DNA from 4 places in the Streptomyces sp. 4F14 genome. Region 1 is predicted to be linked to each of the others. Evidence: riboswitches for the same ligand, from Rfam matches in the RefSeq annotation. Region 1 holds a riboswitch; each other region holds the start of a gene.
The links. Region 1 has a riboswitch for cyclic di-AMP ahead of ACLZOT_RS37155 (M23 family metallopeptidase). Riboswitches for the same ligand answer to the same signal wherever they lie in the genome.
Positions count from the first base shown of each region.

Region 2: it holds a riboswitch for cyclic di-AMP, as region 1 does, so the genes downstream of both, ACLZOT_RS36345 (transglycosylase SLT domain-containing protein) here and ACLZOT_RS37155 (M23 family metallopeptidase) in region 1, are expected to answer to the same signal.
Region 3: it holds a riboswitch for cyclic di-AMP, as region 1 does, so the genes downstream of both, ACLZOT_RS05300 (M23 family metallopeptidase) here and ACLZOT_RS37155 (M23 family metallopeptidase) in region 1, are expected to answer to the same signal.
Region 4: it holds a riboswitch for cyclic di-AMP, as region 1 does, so the genes downstream of both, ACLZOT_RS33535 (C40 family peptidase) here and ACLZOT_RS37155 (M23 family metallopeptidase) in region 1, are expected to answer to the same signal.

Region 1 covers NZ_JBLRVY010000028.1:26,053-31,489, reverse strand. The annotation lists gene ACLZOT_RS37170 (dihydrofolate reductase family protein) at 1-496, shown strand, start outside; gene ACLZOT_RS37165 (alginate lyase family protein) at 538-1,752, shown strand; tRNA gene ACLZOT_RS37160 (tRNA-Met) at 1,804-1,877, shown strand; cyclic di-AMP (ydaO/yuaA leader) riboswitch at 2,116-2,275, shown strand; gene ACLZOT_RS37155 (M23 family metallopeptidase) at 2,283-3,281, shown strand; gene ACLZOT_RS37150 (aldo/keto reductase) at 3,405-4,352, shown strand; gene ACLZOT_RS37145 (PrsW family intramembrane metalloprotease) at 4,553-5,437, opposite strand, start outside.
Region 2 covers NZ_JBLRVY010000027.1:24,418-29,854, forward strand. The annotation lists gene ACLZOT_RS36340 (polyprenyl synthetase family protein) at 16-1,026, opposite strand; cyclic di-AMP (ydaO/yuaA leader) riboswitch at 1,489-1,664, shown strand; gene ACLZOT_RS36345 (transglycosylase SLT domain-containing protein) at 1,670-2,131, shown strand; gene ACLZOT_RS36350 (HAD family hydrolase) at 2,187-3,014, opposite strand; gene ACLZOT_RS36355 (GNAT family N-acetyltransferase) at 3,275-4,363, shown strand; gene ACLZOT_RS36360 (glycosyltransferase) at 4,413-5,437, shown strand, end outside.
Region 3 covers NZ_JBLRVY010000003.1:129,099-134,535, forward strand. The annotation lists gene ACLZOT_RS05290 (M16 family metallopeptidase) at 1-1,215, shown strand, start outside; gene ACLZOT_RS05295 (M16 family metallopeptidase) at 1,212-2,600, shown strand; cyclic di-AMP (ydaO/yuaA leader) riboswitch at 2,870-3,016, shown strand; gene ACLZOT_RS05300 (M23 family metallopeptidase) at 3,031-3,786, shown strand; gene ACLZOT_RS05305 (GntR family transcriptional regulator) at 3,969-4,652, shown strand; gene ACLZOT_RS05310 (HPr family phosphocarrier protein) at 4,868-5,149, opposite strand; gene ACLZOT_RS05315 (GNAT family N-acetyltransferase) at 5,337-5,437, shown strand, end outside.
Region 4 covers NZ_JBLRVY010000023.1:125,754-131,190, forward strand. The annotation lists gene ACLZOT_RS33515 (8-amino-7-oxononanoate synthase) at 126-1,253, shown strand; gene ACLZOT_RS33520 (DUF397 domain-containing protein) at 1,299-1,517, opposite strand; gene ACLZOT_RS33525 (helix-turn-helix domain-containing protein) at 1,530-2,390, opposite strand; gene ACLZOT_RS33530 (ATP-binding protein) at 2,618-3,055, shown strand; gene ACLZOT_RS33535 (C40 family peptidase) at 3,048-3,521, opposite strand; cyclic di-AMP (ydaO/yuaA leader) riboswitch at 3,525-3,740, opposite strand; gene ACLZOT_RS33540 (hypothetical protein) at 4,229-4,531, opposite strand; gene ACLZOT_RS33545 (ATP-dependent Clp protease proteolytic subunit) at 4,539-5,156, opposite strand; gene ACLZOT_RS33550 (TetR/AcrR family transcriptional regulator) at 5,213-5,437, opposite strand, start outside.

The sequences.
Region 1 (5,437 bases):
GCGGCAGATCGAGGACGTCGTGCTGATGCGGTACCGGCCGAGCGTGACCCCGGCCGACCACCACTGGCTGGGCGTGGCCTGCGACCTCGCCGCGCTGTGCCCGCCCTCGGAGACCGCCTTCAGCGTCGGCGCGGTGATCGTCGCGCAGGACGGTACGGAGATCGCGCGCGGGCATTCGCGGGAGGGCGGCGACAGCGTCGTCCACGCGGAGGAGGCGGCGCTCGCGAAGCTCGACCCGGCGGATCCGAGGCTGCCCGGGGCGACGGTCTACTCCAGCCTGGAACCCTGCGCCCGCAGGGCCTCACGCCCGGCGCCGTGCGCGCGGCTGATCCTCGACGCGGGGGTGCGGCGGGTGGTGACGGCATGGATCGAGCCGGACACCTTCGTCCAGGACGCGGACGGGAACGGACTGCTGCGGGACGCGGGGGTGGAGGTGGTGCTGCTGCCGGAGTACGAGAAGGCGGCGAAGGACCCGAATGGTCATCTATTGGGGTGATACGACTGGCGAGGGTGGGGGCGGGCGGTGACGCTGCCCACATGAGGTCAGTCAAAGCCGTAACCGCCCTCCTCCTGGGCGCCGCCCTAGCCGCCTGTTCCAGCTCCGCCGGCGAACCCCGCCAGATGGCCCGCGCCCTGCCCCCGGACGCCTCGTTCACGCACCCGGGGGTTCTCGTCGGTGCGGATCAGCTCGACGTCGTACGCGAGAACGTGCGCGCCGGGAAGCAGCCCTGGCTGCGGGCCTATCTGGACATGCGGGACAGCAAGTACGGCTCGTACAAGTACCGGCCGGAGCCGTACGAGAGTGTCGACTGCCCCGGCGGCGACCAGCCGGACCGGCCCGCGCACGGGTGTGTGGAGGAGCGGCAGGACGCGATCGCCGCCTACACGCAGGCCCTGCTGTTCCGGGTGACCGGCAAGCAGGCGCACGCCGTGAAGGCGCGGGAGATCATGGACGCCTGGTCGGGGCGGATCCGGCGGCACACGGAGGACGACGCCGGGCTCCAGACCGCGTGGGCGGGGTCGACGTGGGCGCGGGCGGCGGAGATCGTCCGGCACACGCCGGGGGCGGGGTGGCCCCAGGACCGGGTGCTGAGGTTCGAGGGCATGCTCAGGAACGCGTACCTGCCCGCCGTGACGAGAGAAGTCCCGGACTACAACGGGAACTGGGATCTCGCGATGGCGGACGCGGCGATCGGGATCGGGGTCTTCACGAACGACCACAAGGTGTTCGACCAGGCGCTGAGCAGGTTCCGGGCGCGGGTGCCGGCGTACTTCTATCTGGAGAAGGACGGGCGGGTGCCGATCGCGCCGGCGAGGGCCGGGCTCGACGACCCGGTGAAGCTGACGAAGTACTGGTTCGGGCAGACGACGTTCAAGGACGGCGTCTCCCAGGAGACGTGCCGCAACTTCAAGCACGCCGGGTACTCGCTGGCGGCGGCCTCGCACATCGCGGAGACCGCCTGGCACCAGGGTGTCGACCTGTACGGCGAGGCCAAGGACCGGCTGAGGGCGGCGGCCGAGCTGCACGCCCGCTACCAGGAGGGCGAGAAGGCCCCGGCGTGGCTGTGCGGCGGGAAGGTCGACCGGAACATGGGGCCCGACCTGGAGGTCCTGGTCAACCACCTGGAGGGCCGCCTCGGCGAGCCGCTCCCGGCGGCGCACCGGCTGGTGGAGCGGCACCGGCCCGCCGGTACGGACGACCTGTTCGTGGCCTGGGAGACGCTGACGCACGCCCGCAACCCGGGGGTCTAGGGAAACCGGTTTGGAGATCCGCCCGGCGTCTGCCTATAGTTGTCTCACCGACGCGGGGTGGAGCAGCTCGGTAGCTCGCTGGGCTCATAACCCAGAGGTCGCAGGTTCAAATCCTGTCCCCGCTACTGAAAGAGAACCGGGATCCTGGAAACAGGGTCCCGGTTCTTTTGTGCCCAGATGTGATCACTCTGTGTATCCCGCTGTTCTCATCAGCACCCCAACTTGCCCGTTTCTCCCTGCGGTTGACCCAAAAATCCCAGGCCAAAATGTTTGTCGATCAAGAGGAACGGCTTGGAAACGGCCCCCCAGGTCGATTAACGTTCGATAACGCAGCACGGTCACAGCCGTCACAAGAGGCGGCTCCGTGCGCACGCGCCGAATCCCGTAAGGGAACCGGGGAACCACCACCTTGGGGTGAATCACGCGGACGCCACCGCTCACGAGCGGGCGGTTTACGCGCGTAGGAGACCTTCCCGCTCCGAACCCGTCAGCTAACCCGGTAGGCAGCGGAAGGAAAGGAGTGCGCCCGCGTGGCGAACCCGACTGCCCCCGAGGCCCCCGCCCCTCAGCCGACCTTCGGGTTCGGCGGCTACCGAGCCGACGAAGAAGGCCCCTGGGAGGAGTGGAACCCGACGGCGGACTCCGTCCCGGTCAAGGGCAGGCACCGCGTAGCCAAGCAGCGCACCGGAGGCGGCGGCTTCGCCCGTAGCTCCACGGTCCTCGGCGTCGGCGTCATCGCCGCCGTCAGCGCGGGCGGCATGGCCAGCGCCAACACGGGCAACGCGCCCGTCTCCATCAACGTCGCCGACATACCCGGCGTCGGCTCCCTCGTCTCCGACGACGGCGACCAGGCCCAGGACCCCGCGCCGATCAGCAACATCGTCGCCGAGGCCGGCCAGGAGTCCTCCGACGCCGCCGAGGCGCTGCGCAGCCGGATCATCGCGCAGGCCGAGTCCCAGCAGACGCAGGCCGACCAGCAGGCCAAGGTCGCCGCCCAGCGCGCCGAGGCCGAGGCCGCCGCGAAGGCCGCCAAGGCCGCGCAGGCCAACGTCGAGGACGCCAAGGAAGAGGCCGACGCCGCGGCCAAGCGCAAGGCCGAGGAGGCGCGGCTCGCCGAGCTCGCCAAGCAGTACGCGCTGCCGACCTCCTCGTACACCATCACCTCGACGTTCGGGCAGTCCGGGGCCCTGTGGTCGTCCGGCTACCACACCGGGCTCGACTTCGCGGCGCCCACCGGGACGCTCATCAAGGCCGTCCACAGCGGGACCATCACGGAGGCCGGGTACGCCGGGTCCTACGGCTACCGCACCATCCTCACTCTGGATGACGGCACCGAGATCTGGTACGCCCACCAGTCGTCCATCAGCGTCAGTGTCGGCCAGAAGGTCGGTACGGGCGATGTCATCGGGCGGGTCGGGGCGACCGGGAACGTCACCGGGGCGCACCTGCACCTGGAGGTCCACCCCGGGGGCGCGTCCACCGGCATCGACCCGATGGCGTGGCTGCGGAGCAACGGGCTGAACCCCTGAGGTTTTTTGACGCGGGGCCGCTTCGGATTCGGGGCGGCCCCGGTTTTTTTATGCGCTGCTTCTGACCGGATCTTTGCGGTACCGGCGGAATGTGCGCGTCCGGGGCCGTCGTTGACGTAGAGCATGACTACTCTGCGCCCGCTCGGCTCCTCCGACCTCGAAGTCTTCCCCCTCTCCCTCGGCGGCAACGTCTTCGGCTGGACCGCCGACGAGGCGGCCTCCTTCGCCGTCCTCGACGCGTACGCCGCCGCGGGCGGCAACTTCGTCGACACCGCCGACGCCTACTCCGCCTGGGTCGAGGGCAACAGCGGCGGCGAGTCCGAGACGATCATCGGCAAGTGGGTCGCCTCGCGCGGCAACCGGGACGACATCGTCATCGCCACCAAGGTCAGCCAGCACCCCGAGTTCAAGGGCCTGTCCGCCGACAACATCAAGGCGGCGGCCGACGCCTCGTTGAAGCGCCTCGGCACCGACCACATAGACCTCTACTACACCCACTTCGACCAGCCCGACACGCCCGTCGAGGAGATCATCGGCGCGCTCGACGAACTCGTCCGGGCGGGCAAGGTCCGGCACATCGCCGCGTCCAACATCTCCGCCGACCGTCTGCGCGAGTCCCTCGACTTCTCCGACCGCGAGAACCTCGCCCGGTACGTCGCGATCCAGCCGCACTACAACCTCGTCTCCCGCGACACGTACGAGGGCGCCCTCCAGGACACCGTCTCCCAGGCCGGCCTGGCCGCGGTGCCGTACTTCGCGCTCGCCTCCGGCTTCTTGACGGGCAAGTACCGCCCGGGTGCCGTCGTCGAGGGCGCCCGCGCCGCCGCCGGGGCGGGCAAGCACCTGGAGTCCGAGCGGGGCGTGAAGGTCCTCGCCGCCCTCGACGAGATAGCCGGCGCGAGGGGTGTCGAGGTCGCGACGATCGCCCTCGCGTGGCTCGCCGCCCAGCCGACGGTCGCCGCGCCGATCGCCTCCGCACGGGTGGTCGAACAGCTCCCCGCACTGCTGGCCGTGGGCGAGGTGGAGCTGACGGAGGCGGAGGTGGGGTTGCTTACGGGGGCTTCTGCGTAGGGGGAGTTGTCCGGGGTTTCCTTCCCGGCGGTAAGGAGTGACGGCCTTGCCGCCGGAGTGCTTTCAGCCCGGGGAACGACTGCTCGGCCGCACGGAGTCGACAGCACTGCTTGCGCGTACGCCGGTTGACGAGCCGCTCCCTCTATGGGCGCCGGGCAGGTGCTCCGGGCGGCCCGAGCTGGGCGTTGCCCGTCTGAGGTCTACGCCCGGTACCCGCCGTAGGGCGCCCCGTACGCCGGAGGCTGCTGCCAGGTGACGGGCGGCTGCCACTGGTGTTGCCAAGGCAGCGTCACCGGCATCGGCGGGGCCGTCGCGCGGGCCGCGTATTCGAGGGCCGGGCGGGTGGTGGTGCGGGCGGTCCAGAGGGCTGCGAGGAGGCGCTGTTCCCTGGCCACGAAGTCGGCGGGCGGGTGCCCGAGGCGTCCCCGGCGGCGGAGCTGGGCGAGGGCCAGGGCCGTGGACTCGTACTCGGTGAGGGTCTTGGCCGCCGGTTTGCCCAGGTAGTGGGTCGCGTAGTCGCGGGCGACGCGGCGGGCCTTCATGGAGGAGAGGGCAAAGGGTTCGGCGGGGGAGAGCCAGCCGGCGGCGACGTACGCGGGGAGTTCCTCGCGCAGGTAGCGGAGTTCGCGTTGGCGGGTCCAGATGACCAGCCAGGTCAGGAGGCCGAACACCGGGACCATGAACACGCCGTACACGACGAAGAAGCCGAGCGGGCCGAAGTGCGCGGAGCCGTTCCACAGGGAGTGCATGCCCATCGCGAGGACGAGGCCGGTGAGGGGGAACAGGACGCGGCGTACGCGGCGGCCGTCGACCGTGAGCGCGGACAGGCCGAAGCCGATGCCGGTGAAGACCGTGAACAGGGGGTGCGCGAACGGGGACATGATCACCCGTACGAAGAACGTCGCCGCCGTCACCGACACCTTGTCGCCGGCGATCTGGTCCGTGCCGTACGCCGAGCCCAGATAGAGGATGTTCTCGGTGAACGCGAACCCCGCGGCCGCGGTTCCCGCGATGACGACGCCGTCGACGAGGCCCGTGAACTGCCGCCTGCGGAACAGGAAGACGAGGAGTACGGCCGCGGCCTT
Region 2 (5,437 bases), on a different contig from region 1:
GTCGGGAGCCGCCGCTCACCCCGCCCGGTGCACCACCGCGTCGCACATCTCCACCAGCGCCAGCTTCGCGTCGCACTCGGGGAGCGGGGACAGCGCCGCGCGGGCCTCCTCCGCGTAGCGGACCGTGTCGCGGCGGGCCTGTTCGAGGGCCGGGTGGGCGCGCAGCGCGGTGAGGGCCTCGGTGTGGCGGGCGTCGTCCGTGAGGTCGGAGTCGAGGAGTTCGCACAGGGCGACGTCCTCGGCCAGACCGAGGCGGGCGGCGCGCTCGCGCAGGCGCAGGACGGGGAGCGTGGGGATGCCCTCGCGCAGGTCCGTGCCGGGGGTCTTGCCGGACTCGTGGGAGTCGGAGGCGATGTCGAGGACGTCGTCGGCGAGCTGGAAGGCGACGCCGAGGCGTTCGCCGTACTGCGTGAGGACGTCCACGACCGTCTCGTCGGCGCCGGAGGTCATCGCTCCGAAGCGGCAGGAGACGGCGACGAGGGAGCCGGTCTTGCCCGCGAGGACGTCGAGGTAGTGGTCGACGGGGTCGCGGCCGTCGGTGGGCCCGGCGGTCTCCAGGATCTGGCCGGTGACGAGCCGTTCGAACGCCTCGGCCTGGATGCGGACGACCTCGGGGCCGAGGTCGGCGAGGATCTGGGACGCGCGCGCGAAGAGGAAGTCGCCCGTGAGGACGGCGACGGAGTTGCCCCAGCGGGTGTTGGCGCTGGCCACCCCGCGCCGGACCTCGGCCTCGTCCATGACGTCGTCGTGGTAGAGGGTGGCGAGGTGGGTGAGTTCGACGCCCACGGCGGACGGCACGACACCGGGCGCGTACGGGTCGCCGAACTGCGCGGCGAGCATCACCAGGAGTGGCCGGAAACGTTTGCCTCCCGCGCGCACGAGGTGCTGCGCCGCCTCCGTGATGAAGGGGACCTCGCTCTTGGTGGCTTCGAGCAGTCCTTCCTCGACAGCCGCCAATCCTGCCTGGACATCGGCTTCCAGCGCCTGGTCCCGCACGCTCAGCCCGAACGGCCCGACGACGGTCACGAGGGATCTCCTGTCTGCTGTTGCCCACGGGCGACTGTTGGCGATTACACGGTTTGTCGATAGGTCGCTGCCATCACTCAAGTCAGCGTATCCGGTCACGTTTCGATCACCGATAGCCCCCACGGTTACAGCACGGGCGCTATCGGATCACGCCCGTTATGCAGACGATGGATCGATAAGGCACATCATCTCCGGACATTCATACCTTGTGCACATTTTGCCGTTATTGCTATTTCGTGAGTTGAGTCACGGGCACTTCCTCCGCCCGCCCCTCCCCCACCACTCTTCCCCCTTGCCCCTGTTGGCGAGTTGACCCTTGGCGGTCGCAAAGGATCAAGCGCCCCATACACCTCACCCGGAGGTCAATAGGGGCGAGATGTGAATCAGGCACTTGTTCCGGACATGTGCTCTCGCATACGTTCCGCCGGGTCGGGCGGACGCCTAATCCTGCCGCCGCCCTTCACCACCTCATCGACGAACCACTCGCGTACGGCAGGAGCGGGGGACCCAGGTAGTACGCCGCGCCGGACACGTCCGCCGCGGCTCGGGGTGAAGCCGTGTCACCGTCCCCGGTGGCCCGGCCGGGCACCTCCCCGCCCGAACCCGACAGCTCACCTCGCAGGCGCCGGAGAGGAAAACCGCCATGCCTGCAGTCCGCAAGAAGCGTCTCGCCCGGGCCCTCGCCGTCGCCGCCACCGGCACGGCCCTGCTCGCCCTCCCGATCGTCGGCGCCACCAGTGCCTCCGCGGCCACCGGCACCTCGTCGTCCACGGTCGCCGGCTACCCGAACACCCTGGACGGCTGGATCCGCGAATCCCTCGCGATCATGGCCCAGAAGGGCATCCCGGGCAGCTACGACGGCATCTACCGCAACATCATCCGCGAGTCCTCCGGCAACCCCTGGGCCATCAACGACTGGGACTCCAACGCCGCCGCCGGCACGCCCTCCAAGGGCCTGCTCCAGGTCATCGACCCGACCTTCCAGGCGTACCACGTCGCCGGGACGGCGTACGACCCGTACGACCCGGTCGCGAACATCACCGCCGCGTGCAACTACGCGGCGGCGGTGTACGGGTCGATCGACAACGTCTTCGGCGCGTACTGAGCGAACACCCCTGTAGGAGCCCCGGTTTCGGACCGGGGCTCCTACAGGGAGCGCGTTACGGAAACATCCGTTCAAGAACGGTCGCCACTCCGTCCTCCTCGTTCGAGGACGTCACCTCGTCGGCCACCGCCTTGAGTTCGGGGTGCGCGTTGGCCATCGCGACCCCGTAGGCGGACCACTCGAACATCGGGATGTCGTTCGGCATGTCCCCGAAGGCGACCGTGTCCTCGGGGGCGATCCCGAGGCGTTCGGCGGCCAGGGCGAGCCCCGTGGCCTTGGTGACGCCGCTCGGCTGGAGTTCGACCGTGCCGGGCCCCGACATGGTGACCGTGGCGAGCGAACCGACCGCCGCGCGCGCGGTGGCCGCCAACTCGTCGTCCGTCAGCGCGGGGTGACGCAGCAGCACCTTGCTGATCGGCTCGCACCACAGGTCCTCGCGGCGTCCCACGCGCAGCGCGGGGAGCGTCGGGTGCGGCATCAGGTAGCCCGGCTCGATCAGCGTCAGCCCGTCCACACCGTCCTGGTCGACGGCGGCGTACACCTGGCCGACCTCCGCCTCGATCTTGCCGAGGGCGGTCTCCGCGAGTTCCCGGTCCAGCGTGACCGACCACAGGAGGCGGTCCTCGCTGGCGTCGTACACCTGCGCTCCCTGGCCGCACACGGCGAGCCCTCTGCCGCGCAGGATCTCCAGCAGGGGGCGCACCCGGGGGGCCGGGCGGCCGGTCACCACCAGGTGCCGCGCGCCGGCCTCCACGACCCGCTGGAGGGCGTTCAGCGAGCGGTCGGAGAAGGTGTCGTCGGCGCGCAGGAGCGTGCCGTCCAGGTCGGTGGCGACGAGGGCGTACGCGCGCGTGCCGGAAGCGGGGGTGGTGGGTGCGGCCATGATCAGAGAATACGGACCGCACCGCGCGCGGGAGGCCCGATGACCTCTCTCGCCACACCCGCGCGCGGGAGGGCCGGTTTCGCGACGAGCACCCGCGCGGGGTGACGAAAAGGTCCCCTTCGTCATCGAATCCCCATCGAGATGCCAACGCTTCTGCGAAGACTGCACCGGTTGGCAACAGCATGGGCCGCTATCTACCGCGGTGCCGTCTGGAGGGGTACGGTCCATGTGTCCAGGGGGGACTTGATCGGGGGGTCAGGTTGAACAGTGGGCGCATTCGTGTGCTGCGCGCGCAGGAGTTGGGCGAGGGGGAGCGTGAGCGGTGGCGGGCCCTGCGGGCCGCCTCGCCAGCCTTGCGCAATCCGTTCATGGAACCGGAGTTCGTCGAGGCCGTGGGGCGCGTACGGGCGCGTACGCGGGTCGCGGTGGTGTACGAGGGGCGCGAACCCGTCGGGTTCCTCCCCCACGAGCGCGGCCCGCTCGGCATGGGCCAGGCCCTCGCGCACGGCGTGTCGGACGCCCAGGGGGCGGTCCTGGCGCCCGGACTCGGCCTGGAGACAGGCGAGTTGATGCGCGCCTGCGCACTGTCGAGCTTCGCGTTCGACAACCTGGAGGCGGGCCAGGGCCTGTTCGTCCCGCACGCCGCCGCCGAGTACGCGGCCTACGTCATCGACGTCGAGAAGGGCTACGACACCTACGAGTCCGTGCTGCGCGGCCAGTCGCCGAAGTTCCTGCGGACGACGCTCGCCAAGGAGCGCAGACTCGGGCGCCAGGCCGGCGAGCTGAGGTTCGTGTTCGACGAACGCGACCCGGCCGCGCTGCGCGCCCTCATGGCGTGGAAGTCCGCGCAGTACCGCCGTACCGGCCGGCGCGACCGGTTCGCGCAGGAGTGGATCACGCGCCTGGTCGCACTCCTCGCCGACACGCGCACGCCGGAGTGCGCCGGCACGCTCTCCGTCCTGTACGCCGGGGAGCGGCCCGTCGCCGCGCACTTCGGGCTGCGCTCGTCGACCGTCCTGGCCTGCTGGTTCCCTTCGTACGACACGGAGTTCGCGAAGTTCTCGCCGGGGCTCGTGCTGCATCTGCGGATGGCCGAGGCGGCGGCGGCCGAGGGCATCACGACGCTGGACCTCGGGCGGGGGGCCGCCGAGTACAAGGAGGCGCTGAAGACCGGGGAGATCCCGGTGCACGAGGGCGCGTGGACGCGTCCGGGTGCGGGGGCGGCGCTCTACTGGCTGAGCCGTGAACCCTCGCGCCGGGCGCACCACTTCGTGCGCGGGCGCCCACGGCTCGCGAGCGCCGCCGCACGGGCGCTGAAGAGCGCCGGGCGGCTGCGGGGCGCCGGGTGAGCAGTACCGAGGGGTTCCAGCCGAGGGGTTCATGACATCAGGGGGGTTCATGTCCCGTACGACCCGTACATCCCAGGTACGAGCCGAGATACGGCGCTTCCTCGCCGTACGGCCCGTCCAGATCGGCGAGTTGGACCTGACCGGCGAGGGCGCGGCCCTGAGACCCGGCCCGGGCGGCCCGCCCGTGACCTCGGGGCCGGTGTTCGTGCTGGTCCGCCGGGAGGGCCGCCCGGTCGGCACGTTGCTCGGGGAGGTCCCGGAGGGGACGGACCCGAAGGCGACGCTGCGGGAACTGGCCGAACAGATGGGCAAGGACGGCCCGTTGGGGAGCAGCGACCGGACAACGGCCCAGCCGCCCCCGTACACGACGGTCGTCATCGCCACCCGCGAGCGGACCGGGAAGCTCGTGCACGCGCTCGACTCGATGCTCGCGCAGGACCATCCGCGGTTCGAGATCGTGGTGGTGGACAACGCGCCCGTCACGGGGGCTACCCGGGATCTCGTACGGGAGAAGTACGCCGAGCGGGTGAGGTACGTGTGCGAGCCGGTGCCGGGGCTCGCGATCGCGCACAACCGGGGGGTGGCCGCCGCGCGCGGGGAGGTCGTGGCGTTCACGGACGACGACGTCGTCGCCGACCCGCGCTGGCTCACCGAGCTGACCTCGCCGTTCACCGCCGACCCCGGCCTCGGCTGCACGACGGGGCTGATCCTGCCGGCCCGGCTGAGCACCCCGGCCCAGGTCCTCCTGGAGAGCCACGGCGGCTTCTCGAAGGGGTTCGTGCCGAGGACGTACGACCCCGCCGAACCGCCCGCCGACGAGCCCCTGTTCCCCTTCACCGCCGGGCGGTTCGGGTCGGGGGCCGGCATGGCGTTCCGTACCCGGGTCCTACGGGAGGTACGGGGGTTCGACCCGGCGACCGGGGCCGGGACCCCGGCGCGCGGGGGTGACGACCTGTACGGGTTCGTCCGGGTACTGGCGCACGGGTACCGGCTGCACTACACGCCGTACGCGCTGGTCTGGCACCACCACCGGGAGACGTGGCGGGACCTGGAGACGCAGGCGTACGGGTACGG
Region 3 (5,437 bases), on a different contig from region 1:
GCCCACCTCTTCGAGCACCTGATGTTCCAGGGCTCCGCCCAGGTCAAGGGCAACGGCCACTTCGAACTGGTGCAGGGCGCGGGTGGTTCCCTCAACGGCACCACCAGCTTCGAGCGCACCAACTACTTCGAGACCATGCCCGCGCACCAGCTGGAGCTCGCGCTCTGGCTGGAGGCCGACCGCATGGGCTCCCTGCTGACCGCCCTGGACGACGAGTCGATGGAGAACCAGCGCGACGTCGTCAAGAACGAGCGCCGCCAGCGCTACGACAACGTCCCCTACGGGACCTCGTTCGAGAAGCTGACCGCCCTCGTCTACCCGGACGGCCACCCCTACCACCACACGCCCATCGGGTCGATGGCCGACCTGGACGCGGCGACCCTGGAGGACGCGCGCGCGTTCTTCCGCACGTACTACGCGCCCAACAACGCGGTCCTGTCCGTCGTCGGCGACATCGACCCGGAGCAGACGCTCGCCTGGGTCGAGAAGTACTTCGGCTCCATCCCCGCGCACGACGGCAAGCCCGAACCGCGCGACGGCTCCCTCCCGGACGTCATCGGCGAGCAGTTGCGCGAGGTCGTCGTCGAGGAGGTCCCCGCGCGCGCGTTGATGGCCGCCTACCGCCTCCCCGAGGACGGCACGCGCGCGGGGGACGCCGCCGACCTGGCCCTGACCGTCCTCGGCGGCGGCGAGTCCTCCCGCCTGTACAACCGGCTCGTACGGCGCGACCGGACCGCCGTCGCGGCCGGCTTCGGCCTGCTGCGGCTGGCCGGGGCGCCCTCCCTGGGCTGGCTGGACGTCAAGACGTCCGGGGACGTCGAGGTGCCCGTCATCGAGGCCGCCATCGACGAGGAGCTCGCCCGGTTCGCCGAGGAGGGCCCGACGGCCGAGGAGATGGAGCGCGCGCAGGCGCAGCTGGAGCGCGAGTGGCTGGACCGGCTCGGCACGGTCGCCGGGCGCGCGGACGAACTGTGCCGCTTCGCCGTCCTGTTCGGCGACGCGCAGCTCGCCCTCACCGCCGTACAGCGCGTGCTGGAGATCACCCCGCAGGAAGTCCAGGAGATCGCCAAGGCCCGGCTGCGGCCCGACAACCGCGCGGTGCTCGTCTACGAGCCCAAGCACCCGGACAGCGCCGAGGACGGGGACGTTCCCGACGACCCCGCGCGTGAAGCGACCGTAGAGGCCGGCGACGACAACGAGGAGACGGCCAAGTGACCGAGCTCGCCACCATGGACTTCCACCCGCAGCCCCAGGCGGGCGAGGCCAAGCCCTGGGCGTTCCCGGCGCCCGAGCGCGCCGCCCTCGGCAACGGCCTGACCGTCCTGCGCTGCCACCGCCCCGGCCAGCAGGTCGTCGCCGTCGAGATCCTCCTCGACGCGCCCCTGGAGGCCGAGCCGACCGGCCTGGACGGCGTCTCCACGATCATGGCGCGCGCCTTCTCCGAGGGCACCGACCGGCACACCGCCGAGGAGTTCGCCGCCGAGCTGGAGCGCGCGGGCGCCACGCTCGACGCGCACGCCGACCACTCCGGCGTCCGGCTCAGCCTGGAGGTCCCCGCCTCCCGGCTCGCCAAGGGGCTCGGGCTGCTCGCCGACGCCCTGCGCGCGCCCGCGTTCGCCGAGGGCGAGGTCGAACGGCTGGTGCGCAACCGGCTCGACGAGATCCCGCACGAGCTGGCCAACCCCTCCCGGCGGGCCGCCAAGGAGCTGTACAAGGAGCTGTTCCCGGCGACCTCGCGCATGTCGCGCCCGCGCCAGGGCACCGAGGACACCGTCGAGAAGATCGACGCCGCCGCCGTCCGCGCCTTCTACGACCGGCACGTGCGCCCCGCCACGGCCACCGCGGTCGTCGTCGGCGACCTGAACGGCATCGACCTCGACGCGCTGCTCGGCGAGACCCTGGGCGCCTGGACGGGGTCCGCCGGCCAGCCCCGGCCGGTTCCGCCGGTCACCGCCGACGACGCCGGGCGCGTCGTCATCGTCGACCGGCCCGGCGCCGTCCAGACGCAGCTGCTGATCGGGCGCGTGGGCGCCGACCGGCACGACCGCGTGTGGGCCGCCCAGGTCCTCGGCACGTACTGTCTCGGCGGCACCCTGACGTCCCGTCTGGACGCCGTCCTGCGCGAGGAGAAGGGCTACACCTACGGCGTGCGCGCCTTCGGGCAGGTCCTGCGCTCCGCCCCGGACGGCTCGGGCGCCTCGATGCTCGCCATCAGCGGCTCCGTCGACACGCCCAACACCGGGCCCGCCCTCGCGGACCTGTGGACCGTCCTGCGCACCCTCGCCGCCGAGGGACTCACGGACGCCGAGCGCGACTTCGCCGTGCAGAACCTCGTCGGCGTGGCGCCACTCAAGTACGAGACCGCCGCGGCCGTCGCAGGGACCCACGCCGACCAGGTCGAGCAGCACCTCCCCGACGACTTCCAGGCGACCCTGTACCGGCGGCTCGCGGCCACCGGCACCGTCGAGGCCACCGCCGCGGTCGTCAACGCCTTCCCCGTCGACCGTCTCGTCACCGTCCTCGTCGGCGACGCGAAGGAGATCCGGGAGCCGGTCGAGGCGCTCGGGATCGGGCCGGTGCGGGTGGTGACGGCGGAGTAGGGACACCGGTGCACGCGCGCGTAGGGCGACGGGGACGAGCCCTACGCGCGCGTGCCACCGAGCAACCGCAAGCCCCCGTGAGTTCGCTGTTCGCAGGGCCACACCCCACCCGAAACGCATCCCTCCGAGGGTGACCGTTTTCGCCCGGAGGGTATGCCTCTGCCCTGTGGTGTGCGCTACAAAAACCGCTGTGCGTTTGGGAATCGGGGGCACGCCCTCTAGCGTCGTCCGGGCTGTTCGTCGGGCAGTACGCCGCACACCGCGGCACCGGACAGCCATCGCCGAGTCCCCGTACGGCGCGAGCCAGGGGAGCCGGGGACCCACAGTCCCTGGGGTGAATCGGGCGCCCGCGCCCGTAGGAGACCTTCCTGCTCCGAACCCGTCAGCTAACCCGGTAGGCGAGAGGGAAGGAAAGGACGAACTCGACCCCATGGCGTTCACCTGCGCCACCGGCAAGCGCCGCAAGGCGACCCGGATGCAGCGTACGACCGCCCGCGCGGCGGGCATAGCGGCGCTGACGACCTCGGCGCTGGCCGCCGGATCACCCCCCGAACCGACCGCCGCGAACACGGTCATGGCCGCCGACGACACCGTCACCCTGCGCCTCGACCTGGTCGCCGAGCACCTCGAGGCCCGGGCCGCCGACCAGCGGCAGGCCGTCGAGCACGCCGCCGTACGCGCGCGCACCGAGGCGCTGCGCGTCCAGGCCGCCGAGGAGGCGAAGGCCGCGCGCGCGGCGGAGGCCCGCGCCGCCCGGGAGGCCGAGCGCGCCCGCCTGAACGCCTTCGTCGCCCCGATCACCGGCTCGTACGTCTCCACCGGCTACCGCAGCGGCGGCTCCCTGTGGTCCTCCGGCAGCCACACGGGCATCGACTTCCACGCCGCCACCGGCACCCCGGTGCACGCCGTCGGCCTCGGCACGGTCGTGGAGGCCGGCTGGGGCGGCGCCTACGGCAACCAGATCGTCGTCCGGATGAACGACGGGACGTACACCCAGTACGGCCACCTGTCGTCGATCTCCGTCGCGGTGGGCCAGACGGTCACCCCGGGGGAGCGCATCGGCTACTCGGGCGCGACGGGCAACGTCACCGGCCCGCACCTGCACTTCGAGGCCCGTACGACACCGGAATACGGCTCCGACATCGACCCGGTCGCCTACCTGCGCGCGCACGGCGTCGACGTCTGACCCGCGCGAGATCGTCCAGCCCCGGCCCCCTCGGCCGGGGCTTTCGACGTTTCGGACGCCGCCCTGTCCAAAAAATATCCATGGATTCCGGCTCGCCATCGGAAATTCCCGCTCATTGCAATAGAGTCACGGAACACACGTCAACCGTCGACGTTTCACGGGGATTAAGGCGGAGGTCCGTCATGCGTATTCCGGCGCACTCGGTGTGCACGGCCGTCCGGGACGACATCGTCGCGGGTGTCTACGAGCGCGGCAGCCGCCTCACCGAGGAACTCCTCGCGCGCCGGTACGGCGTCAGCCGCGTCCCCGTCCGCGAGGCGCTGCGCACGCTGGAGGCCGAGGGCTTCGTGGTGACGCGGCGTCACGCGGGCGCGTGCGTGGCCGAGCCGACCGAGCAGGAGGCCGCCGACCTGCTGGAGATGCGCCTGCTGCTGGAGCCGCTCGGCGCAGCCCGGGCCGCCCAGCGGCGCACCGAGGCCCACCTGAAGGTGCTGCGCGGCCTCGTCAGGCTGGGCCAGGAGCGCGCCAGGCGGGGCAACAGCGAGGATCTGCGCTCCCTGGGCGGCTGGTTCCACGAGACGCTCGCCCAGGCGTCCGGAAGCCACGCCTTGACCTCGACGCTGACCCAGCTGCGCCACAAGATCGCCTGGATGTACGCGGTCGAGCCGTCGGCCGGCCCCGTCGACTCCTGGGCCGAGCACGGCGCGATCGTCGACGCCGTCGCGCGCGGGGACGCCGAGCGCGCGCGGGCGGTCACCGCCCTGCACACCGAGCGCTCCCTCGGCGCCCACCGGCTGCGCTTCGCGGGCGCGGACCGTGTGAGGACTTCGCAACACGTCGTAAACATGTCCGGCCTGCGGCATTAACACGGGCGCCGTATACAAAGAAGAGATATTCGGCGGAAGTGTATTTTCGCTGCCCTTTTGTGAGCGCGCCGTGAATTTCTCGGCGCGCGCCTTTCGTGTGCGCTCGTGCGCCCGTGGGTCTTTGCGGGGCAATTCATTCCGGGACGCCCCGGAAATGACGGAGCCGCACCGCCCGGAAAGGGACGGCGCGGCTCCGTACACGCGCGTGGGTGGCGTCAGACGGTCTCGGGGAGCTCGTCCAGGCCCTCGGCGACCAGCTTGGCCAGCCGGTCGAGAGCGGCGTCCGCGCCCTCGGCCGCGGAGGCCAGGACGACTTCCTCGCCGCCCTGGGCGCCGAGGCCGAGTACGGCCAGCATGGAGGCCGCGTTGACGGGGTTGCCGTCCGCCTTGGCGATCGTGACCGGGACGCCGGTGGCCGTGGCGGCTCGGACGAAGAGGGAGGCGGGGCGGGCGTGAAGGCCCTCCGCCCAGCCGATGGTGACGCGGCGCTCAGCCATGATGATGCTGCCCTTCGGTGTTCAGGGTTGTCTAGACCATTTTTCCACACGTGAAGCGTTCCCGGAGGAGGCGCGACGGCCTCCCCGGGACGGCTGTCCGGACCGCGGCCTCGGTCCGGTCGGTGCCGTCTTCCGTCCCCCAGACTGCCTCGCGCCGTTGTCGGACGCGAGCCGTACGCTGGGCCCCATGCAGAGCGCGCAGGAGCGGCACGAGTACCCCGCCCACTGGGAAGCCGACGTGGTGCTGCGCGACGGCGGCACCGCGCGAGTGCGGCCCATCACCGCCGA
Region 4 (5,437 bases), on a different contig from region 1:
ACGCCTCGCGGCCAAGGTGGGGATCGCACAACAGACACCGTTTGACGTGTGGGTATTGCCACACAGTGGGCGGCTTGTCGGCCCGCTAGGGTCTGTTCGCTGTCTACAAAATCCCCGGAGGACCCATGGCGTTCGGCTGGATCGACGACCACGCGGCCGCGCGCCGCCGCGCCGGACTCGTCCGCACCCTGCGCCCGCGCCCCGCCGACAGTCCCCTGCTCGACCTCGCGAGCAACGACTACCTGGGCCTGGCCCGCCACCCCGAGGTCACCGGGGGCGCGGCGGAGGCGGCCAGGACCTGGGGCGGCGGCGCGACCGGTTCCCGCCTCGTCACCGGTACGACGCAGCTGCACGCCGAACTGGAACGCGAACTGGCCGATTTCTGCGGCGCCGAGGCGGCGCTCGTGTTCTCCTCCGGCTACGCCGCCAACCTCGCCGCGGTCACCGCCCTCGCCCCCGAGGGCACCCTCGTCCTGTCCGACGCGGGCAACCACGCCTCCCTCATCGACGGCTGCCGCCTGGCCCGCGGCACCGTCCAGGTCGTCGGCCACGCCGACCCGGAGGCCGTCCGCAAGACGCTGCGCACGTACGACGGGGAGGCGGTCGTCGTCTCCGACACCGTGTTCTCCGTGGACGGCGACGCGGCCCCCCTGCCGCGGCTCGCGGCGGCCTGCCGGGAAGCGGGCGCCGGGCTGGTCGTGGACGACGCGCACGGCCTCGGGGTCGTCGGCGACGGCGGGCGCGGGGCGCCGTACGCGGCGGGGCTCGCGGGCGCGGACGACGTCGTCGTCACCGTCACCCTGTCGAAGTCGCTGGGCAGCCAGGGCGGCGCGGTGCTGGGACCGGCGAAGGTGATCGACCATCTCGTCAACGCGGCCCGCACGTTCATCTTCGACACGGGACTCGCCCCGGCGGCGGCCGGCGCCGCCCTCGCGGCCCTCAGGCTGCTGCGGCGCGAACCCGAGCGCGCGCGGCGGGCCCGCGAGGTCGCGGGCGAGCTGCACGACCGGCTGACGGCCGCGGGCCTGGACGCGGTACGTCCCGACGCCGCGGTCGTCTCCGTGCGCGCCCCGTCGCCCGAGGCGGCCCTCCGCTGGGCGGCGGACTGCCGGACGGCGGGGCTCGCGGTGGGGTGCTTCAGGCCCCCTTCCGTGCCCGACGGTGTCTCACGGCTGCGGCTGACCGCCCGCGCGGACCTCTCCGGGGTCGAGCTGGACCGCGCTGTGCGGGTGATCGACGCGACACGACCATGAGTCGGCGGACACGGCCGTGCTGTGTTTCCTGAGCGCCGCGCTTGATCAGAGTGCCGAGGTGAACCCTGCCCAGCTCCCCGGGGTGAAGAGCAGTGCGGGTCCGGTGGGGGACTTGGAGTCGCGGACCGCGAGGAGACCCGTGAACGGGGCGGTCTCCACACAGTTGTTGGCTCCGGTGCTGTAGCTGCTGCGCAGCCATCGAGCCTCGGGCAGTGCGAGATGCAGTGCGCTTGCGGAAGGTACGTTCCGAGGCAGTGCTGACATGGGGGTGCCTCCTTACGCGCCGTCACCTATCCCGGCGATGAAATCCAACGAGTCCTCGGGTGAAAGGGCGTGGATCTGAAGGTTGGTGAAAGCCTCCGAGTAGGCCCGGAGGTCTTCCTTCCCCTCAAGGTGATGACTACTCGTCAAGTGGTCAAGAACGACCACATCCAGATCGGAAACGCTCGAAAACGAGAAGACAACGAAAGGCCCCGTGACGCCGATATGCGCTCCGGCGGTGAACGGGAGTACCTGGAGCGTCACTTGGGGGAGCCGCGCGTCGTCGAGGAGCCGTTCCAGTTGTGCCGCCATCACCTCGGGCCCGCCCACCTGACGGCGCAGCACCGCCTCGTCGAGCACCGCGCTCAGCAGCAGCGGCGGATCCCCGCGCAGCACGTCCTGCCGGGCCAGGCGCACCTCCACCAGCGCGTCCAACTGGCCCTCGTCCGCGCCCTCCAGGGCCGAGCGGGTCACCGCGCGGGCGTACTCGGGGGTCTGGAGCAGCCCCGGGACCACCGTCGTCTCCAGCGTGCGCATCGCGCTCGCCTGCGACTCCAGGCTGATGAAGTCCCGGTAGGTGGGCGGCAGTACACCCCGGTAGGCGTGCCACCAGTGGTCCCGGCCGACGCTCTCGCCGTCCCCGGCGAGCACCAGCATCAGTTCCCGCAGCCGGTGGTCGCTCACCCCGTAGGCGTCCAGGAGGAGCGCCACATCGGCCGGTTTCGCACTGCTGGTGCCGGTCTCGATCCGGCTCACCTTCGACTGGTGCCAGCCCACCAGCCGGGCCGCCTCGCCGCTCGTGAGCCGGGCCCGATTGCGTAACGCACGCAGTTCCGCGCCCAGTTTGCGGCGGCGTACGGCGGGGCCGTGTTGCATGCCCTTCTCCTCACTGCTCCCCATTACTCCTTGCGGGCCGCCCAAATCCGATCTGTCGTGGCAGAGTTCACCGCTTCGGGCGACAGATATATGCACATCCTGGTGGATCGCCGCACAGGACGGCCGTGGAAATGGCAGTCTGACGGTGAAGCACCAGTTCCGGGACCGTACTCGAACCATCCGCCGCGTGTCGGACGCCGGTCCCGTGGGAAAGGGACGACGTCGCCATGGCAGACCACCTGGAAGCATCCGTCACCCTGCCGAGCGACCCGCTGTCGGTCGCCGCGGCCCGTACCTTCACCGCGGGCACGCTCGCGGAGTGGGGCCTGCCGCCCGGCGCGGACCTCGCCGAGACCATCCGCCTGATCGTCTCCGAACTCGCCACCAACGCCGTCCAGCACACCCTGGGTCAGTCGCCGACCTTCACCGTCGACCTCGTCCTCGACCGGGACGAACAGCTCAGCGTCGGCGTCACCGACAGCCACCCGCGCTTCCCCAAACGCCTCCCGGCCGCTGTCCAGCAGGACAACGGCCGGGGGATGGTGATCATCCGCTCGCTGACGGCGGAGTGCGGGGGGCGCCTGAAGGTGCGGCCCACGCAGGAGGGCGGCAAGACGGTGCTGTGCGAGCTGCCCTGGACGGCGGTCGCGGACCGGGCTACTTGACCCGGCCGTACCAGACGCTCTTGGTCCAGATCTTCTGGAGCCGCACCACGTCACCCGTCTTCGGCGAGTGCCACACCTTATTGGCGCCCGCGTATATCCCGACGTGGTAGACGTTCGAGCCCGAGTGGAAGAAGACCAGGTCCCCCTTCTGCCGCTTCGACGTGGAGATGTGCTTGGTCCTGTTGTACTGCTGGGCCGCCGTGCGCGGCAGGGACTTGCCGGCCTTCTTGAACGCGTACTGCGTGAGCCCCGAGCAGTCGAACCGCTTGGGCCCGGCGGCGCCGTACTTGTACGGTGCGCCCTTCTTGGACGCCGCCACCTGGAGCGCCTTCGTCGACGCGGTGGCCGCCTCGGCGCCGGAGGCGACGCCCGGTACGACCACGGAGCCGCCCACGGCGGCCAGTGCGAAGGCCGAGACCGTACCGGCTCGGACCATCATCGACGGGACACGATTGAGCGCAGTCATGCGCAACCCTTCGTCAACCGCCTGAGAAGGATGACCTGTCGGATTCGGGCTGGCGAAGTTGGCCCGGCCGTGTCACCACGGCTTCACCCCAAGGGCTGCGCGGTACGGCCATGGTGTGACCGTTCCGGCGACCCGTACTGCTCGGGTCCTCCACTCCTGCCGATGCACTCCTGTCGACTCGGTCATCCGGGCAGCGGCAGGACTCGGCGTCCACCCGGACCGCCCCGCCTCTGTGGCGGGGGCTTGTCGTCAGTCAGGGATCTTGACTCACTCGTGACCGAAATACCCAACGAATTCGAGGATTTGTGGCCTTACTCACGACTGGGCCATTCGGGTGAACAGTTCAGAGAACGGTCACGTGTCCGTCACCTGCGCAGCCGTCGATCAGGGCCGGAATGCCCCGGTCCGCACCCCGTATCCGCAGGTTGCGCAAGTCCTGAGGGCCGCCCGGGGGAAACCTCGTTACGCCGAACGGGGGACGGTTCTACGCCACCGGCCGCCGCTTCGCCGGACCCGCCGTGCCGATGCGGAATCACGCACTCCGTGACGCCCCCGTACGTCGCCGCGCGGGAGCACGGGCGGAGGCACGCGCACGGGGGACGAGGGGGCCGTGCGCCGATGTGCTCCTGTGCGGCGGCGGGACACGGGAGGGCGCGTGGGGCGCACGCGGCCCGAGTCCCCCGCGCCGCACGCGTCCTGCGGAAGGCTCAGTTCCGGGGCGGCGGCAGCGTCACCCTCGCCGTACGGCGGTCGCCGTCCAGGACCCGCAGCGCGCGGGCCAGCGTCTCGGCGTGGACCTCGTGCTCGCCGCGCTGGTGCATCAGCGTCAGGGCGTCGCGCAGCGCCGCAGCCTTCGCCACCAGCGCCTGCGCGGCCCTCAGGCCCCGGTAGGTGTCGCCGTCCCGGCTCGGGTTGATGCGGCCGACGAGGTCGACGACCGCCAGGTAGTGGTCGATCAGATCGGCCTCCGCGCGCGTCAGCGCCGGGAGCGGGGGGAGTTCCGGCAGCATCCAGACCTCACCTTCCGCCGCTCGCCCCGCGGTTGGACACGATCCGGTCGACGACGCCGTACGCGACCGCCGCGTCCGCGTCGAGGATCAGGTCCCGTTCGATGTCCTCGGTGACCTGCTCGGGGGTGCGGCCGGTGTGGCGGACGAGCAGTTCCTCCAGCAGGGCGCGGACCCGGCTCAACTCCTCGGCCTGGATGGCGAGATCGCTGGCCTGGCCCTGGAACTCGCCGGCCTCGGGCTGGCCGATCACCACCCGCGCGCCGGGCAGCATCAGCCGCCGGCCCGGGGTGCCGGCCGCGAGCAGGACCGCCGCCGACGAGCCCGCCTGGCCCAGGCAGATCGTCTCCACGTCGCAGCTGACGTACCGCATCGTGTCGTAGATCGCCGACATCGCCGTGAACGAGCCGCCCGGGGAGTTGATGTACAGCGAGATCGCCTGGTCCGGGTCCTTGTACTCCAGGTGCATGAACTGGGCCATCACGTCGTTCGCCGAGATGTCGTCGACCGGCGTCCCCAGGAAGACGATCCGCTCCTCCAGGAGCTTCGAGTAGGGGTCCAGGGTCCGCGTGCCGTTGCTCGTGCGTTCGTGGAACTCGGGCAGGACGTGACGGGCATGGGCATTCATGGGTGACCCTCCTTCGGCGCCTGTAAAAAATGTACAGGACGTACGTAGGGGAGGGGTCAGTGACGCGGCAGCTCGCGGAATCCGGTGAGCAGGGCCCGCAGTCCGAGGTCGAAGGCCAGGGTGGCGCGGCTGCGGTCGGCGGGGGTCTGGTCGAGTACGGCGCTGAGGTGCGGAGCCGTGTCGCGGGCGACGTCGGGGACCATCACGGGCGGCGCCACCAGGTCGAGGGCGGAGCCGAGGACGAAGCTCTCCAGCGCCGTGATCAGCGGCATGACCTCCTT